DNA from 2 places in the Marinobacter bohaiensis genome. Region 2 is predicted to be linked to the other one. Evidence: predicted binding sites of a transcription regulator. Region 2 holds the regulator's gene; the other holds the start of a gene.
The links. Region 2 encodes LexA, which represses DNA repair genes until DNA is damaged. Its sites were predicted from a motif close to CTGTNTNNNNANACAG; they were not measured.

Region 1 (2,404 bases), 110 kb from region 2:
AATCCCTTGTCACACAACTCGCTGTCATCATCCAGTGAATCCTCCAATTCTTGCGGATACAGGGCCCGCCAGGCAAACCCCGCCGTTCACGACGTCACCAAACTACGGCAACCGTGTCGGGATTCCCATGAGACAGAGGTGGAAGCGCATCGATACAGCCCCGGCACGCCAGGAACGGACGGCGACTGGAATATCCGCCCTGAAACAAAAACACCCACCACAGCATTGCCGCCATGGTGGGTGTTCCGGATTCCGCCAATCGGCTTGGGGAATTAAAGCAGTTCGCCGTTGGTGGTTTCGGCTTCGGCGCTTTCTTTTGCCGCTTTCTCTTTCTCTTCCTTGCTCTCCGGCTTGGGCATCAGCTTGTCGCGTACCTTGCCTTCGATCTCGGCGGCGATTTCAGCGTTCTCTTCCAGGAACTTGCAGGCGTTGGCCTTGCCCTGGCCAATCTTGTCGCCGTTGTAGCTGTACCAGGCGCCGGACTTGTCGACGAAGCCTTCCTTCACGCCCAGGTCCACGACCTCGGCGAGACGGTTGATGCCGCGACCGTACATGATCTGGAACTCGGCCTGCTTGAACGGCGGCGAGACCTTGTTCTTGACGACTTTGACGCGGGTCTCGTTGCCCACCACTTCGTCGCCTTCCTTGACCGAGCCGATACGGCGAATGTCCAGACGCACGGAAGAGTAGAACTTCAGCGCATTACCGCCAGTGGTGGTTTCCGGGCTGCCAAACATGACGCCGATCTTCATCCGGATCTGGTTGATGAAGACCATCATGCAGTTGGCGTGCTTGACGTTGGCGGTCAGCTTGCGCAGAGCCTGGGACATCAGGCGCGCCTGCAGACCAACGTGGGAGTCGCCCATTTCGCCTTCGATTTCCGCTTTCGGCGTCAGGGCGGCAACGGAGTCGACGATGATCACGTCGATGGCGTTGGAGCGCACCAGCATGTCGGCGATTTCCAGCGCCTGCTCACCGGTGTCCGGCTGGGAGACCAGCAGCTCGTCCACATCCACGCCCAGCTTCTCGGCGTAGACCGGGTCCAGCGCGTGCTCGGCATCGACGAAGGCGCAGGTCTTTCCCTGCTTCTGGGCCTCGGCGATGACCTGCAGGGTCAGCGTGGTTTTACCGGAGCTTTCCGGCCCGTAGATCTCGACAATCCGGCCATAAGGCAGACCGCCAATCCCCAGTGCCACATCCAGGCCCAGGGAGCCGGTGGAGACGGAGGGAATGGCTTCCCGGGGCTGGTCGCCCATTTTCATGACCGCGCCCTTGCCAAACTGGCGTTCAATCTGGCTCAGAGCCGCGCCCAACGCCTTCTTACGGTTATCTTCCATCGCTGCGAAAACCTCTATTTCCTGTGCCGCCTGACGGCGTGAACGAAATGATTCGGCCTGAGGCCCGCTGAGCCTCCGCTGTATATATGAACAGTATTAAAACACAACAGATAGACCGGGCCAAGTGTCGTATTTCCCGTAGTATCGGAGCGGTTCCGGAACTCAGGTCAGGTGCCCGTGAACCCGCTCCAGAGCGAACAGCACCGCCTGCCGACGCACGGCGTCGCGGTCACCGTCGAAATGGCGGACCTCGCTGTGGGTGTCGGCGGCCGAACGCCCCCAGGCAAACCAGACTGTGCCCACCGGCTTGTCATCGGAACCGCCGCCCGGCCCGGCCACGCCGCTGATGGCGACCGCCACGCCGGCGCCGGTGGCCGCCAGGGCGCCGCCGACCATCTCCCGCACCACCGGATCACTGACCGCGCCATGCTCGGCCAGGGTGCTCTCGCGTACCCCCAGCAGCCCGGTCTTGGCAGCGTTGGAGTAGGTCACCAGCCCGCTGTCGACGTAGTCCGAGCTGCCGGCGCGGTCGGTCAGGCACTTGGCGACCCAGCCACCGGTGCAGCTCTCGGCCGTGGTCATCATCAGGCCCTGCGCGCGCAGGGTGTCCCCCAGCGCTGCGGCGGCAGTGGCCAGCGCATCGTCCGTTACGCTCATCGGGAAAACCTCCGGCGTGTGAAAGCCCTCATTCTTTCGATTGTGAGGGCCAACGTCTACCCCATCACGACGATCGATTTGGCATATCGAGGCGGATCAGGAGGTTGCACGGCGAGTCTCACGGCCGGCCAGGGGCATCACGTCCACTTCCACGTGGAGATCATGACGACCACCGCCGCTCATCAGGCCCTTCAGCGGCACCACGTCGGCGTAATCGCGGCCGTAGGCGACGGTGATGTGGCGCTCGTCCGGCATCAGGTCGTTGGTCGGATCGAAATCCACCCAGCCCAGGGACGGGTCGAACACGCTGAACCAGGCGTGGGAGGCGTCCGCACCCACCAGACGCTGCTTCCCCGGCGGCGGCAGGGTTTCCAGATAGCCGCTAACGTAACCGGCCGGAATGCCCAGCG
Region 2 (2,404 bases):
TTGAAGGGTTCCGAGCAACACCGGATGGCTTGGCGAAGAATGATGATCAAGGGAGGGACATTCCGAGCGCCGCGTGCGCTGCTGCGGGAGAGCCGTCGGGCGCGGTCGTCCATTCCCATCGTCGGCACACCGAACCACCACGGCCAGGGTGGCTATCCGCCGGCGTTATCCATTTACCAGCGCAATCTCTACAGGCCACGACGGCCTGTGAATACGAACCAACCCGCGCAGTAGGTCTTGCCGGGCCGGAAACCACACCGCCGTTTACGTCATCCAGACGCCCACCATCCAACGACGACGTACCCTGCGTTACAACTCGTCCGAGCATGAACCATCAGGGCGCAGCCTGCCCTGACACGGCCTCACCGAATGCCTTACCCGGACATGAAACCCGGAAAGTCGCCCGGCCTAACGCTGCCTCAGAACAACGCCGTGGCTCTCCCCTTTGGCAGAGGCCTGCTGCAAGCGATCCATGGCGGCCGTTCCCGGCGTGCCTGCGGTCCACATCACCACCGCGTGGCAGGTACCGGCCCGCAGCGCGCGCTCCGCCAATTCCTGGGCGTCAAACTGATCGTTTGAGCGCAGGACCAGAATCTCGCCGGCAACAATGCCATGGGTCTGCTGCCACTTCTGCATCAACGCCTGGGGAGGATCGATCCAGGCCAGCCAGCGACGCTCCTGGTTCAGCTGGGTCAGCATGGGGAGCAGCAGCTGCATGTTCTCGACCTGACCTTCCGGCAATATGATTTCGGTCACATTGCCCTGGGGCTCGCGAGCCGGAGCGTCAGGCGTTTCCGGAGCCCGAAGCGGGCGCTCCTGCGAGTGGATCGCCACCGGCCTGGCCAGACGGCTCCGACGCTTCAGCGATCGGTCCGCCAGCGCCACGGGCACCGGATTCTGGGAAAGAGTCTGGTTAAAACTGAGCTGCTCCACGGGACACCTCCGAATGTCGCACGGGCCAGGCTATCAGTGCATATCCGACCGACGGATCACACCGACACCCAAGCCTTCGATAAACAGTTCCTGCTCGGTCAAATCAACGTCAATGGGCTGGAATTCCTCGTTTTCCGGCAGCAGGTAAACGTGGGTCCCTTCACGCTTGAAGCGCTTGACGGTCACTTCCTCACCCACACGGGCCACGACGACCTGGCCGTTCTGGACGTCCTGGGTCCGGTGGACGGCCAGCAGGTCGCCGTCAAGAATGCCAATGTCCTTCATGCTCATGCCGCGCACGCGCAGCAGGTAGTCGGCAGACGGGGAAAAGAAGGTGGGTTGCAGGGCACAGTAATCGTCAATGTGTTCCTGCGCGAGGATCGGACTACCGGCGGCTACCTGCCCCACGATGGGCAAACCGGGATCCTCTTCCGCTTCAGGCAGGCGGATGCCACGGCTGGCGCCGGGCACCATCTCGATTGCGCCTTTACGGGCCAGCGCCCGCAAGTGTTCCTCAGCCGCGTTGGCCGACTTGAACCCCAGTTCCCTGGCGATTTCGGCCCGGGTGGGGGGATAACCCGTGTCGTCCACGTAGCGGCGGATTACGTCCAGAACCTGGGATTGTCTCGGTGTCAGCTTCATGCCGTTTACCTGTCTTTATATACAGTACGAGTGACTATATACAGTATTTTATCCAGTGTAAAGACTGGAGACAGGACGGCGTTGCATCACGCGACTACTTGACCGTGAAAGACTTCCTGGGCCGGTAGGCCATGCCCTCGACGTCCACTTTGTCCACCCGGGCGCGGTCGGGGCCCTTGTGCAGCCACTCAACCAGGGACTCTACGGCCGCTTCATCGCCACAGGCGAAGACTTCGACCGAGCCGTCTTCCAGATTCTTCACGTACCCGGTCAGCCCCAGCGCCCTGGCCTTTTCCTGGGTACTGGCCCGAAACAAAACGCCCTGAACCTGTCCATAAACTCGGGCTTTCACACATTGCTCTTCCATTGCAACCTCCCGGAAAGACTCTGATCTGTGACCTCGTGGGTGATACCCTAACCCGGCGCGACGTCGCTGAAAATATCGCGCCGGCAAGCGTACCGCTACCAGCGGTATTTCCCCCAATTCTCGGGGTTGGCCCAATACCGGGGGTTGTTCCACTCCCGAGGGCGATTATAGGTTTCGATGTCATAGGTGAACAGTTCGGTACCGTCGTCAAAACGGTCATGACGATGGAAGGCAAGCGCGACCATGTCGCTGAAGGTCCAGCCGTCGTCCGGTGCCAGACTGACCGCGACACGACGCGCCCCGGCATTGCGCAGCCAGCCCAGGAACTGCCGGGCTTCTTCGTGGGACAGACGGCCCATCAGTTCAGTAACCAGTGCCAGATCCGCCACGGCCTCCTGGTGCTCAACGACCGCCAGGGGCGCTTCGGAGACATCCGTCAGTTCGATACCGGCGTATTCAGCC

Region 1: recA (recombinase RecA) is a predicted target of LexA. The motif match lies at 1,416-1,431, and genes of this name have one in related genera.

What each region holds. Positions count from the first base shown of each region.
Region 1 covers NZ_QGEH01000004.1:220,111-222,514, forward strand. Annotated here, with positions in the region: gene DKK67_RS17630 (NosD domain-containing protein) at 1-31, opposite strand, end outside; gene recA (recombinase RecA) at 273-1,337, opposite strand; gene pncC (nicotinamide-nucleotide amidase) at 1,500-1,994, opposite strand; gene DKK67_RS17645 (transglutaminase family protein) at 2,091-2,404, opposite strand, start outside.
Region 2 covers NZ_QGEH01000004.1:107,800-110,203, forward strand. Annotated here, with positions in the region: gene DKK67_RS17145 (cell division inhibitor SulA) at 409-933, opposite strand; gene lexA (transcriptional repressor LexA) at 967-1,575, opposite strand; gene yccX (acylphosphatase) at 1,670-1,942, opposite strand; gene DKK67_RS17160 (DUF6231 family protein) at 2,038-2,404, opposite strand, start outside.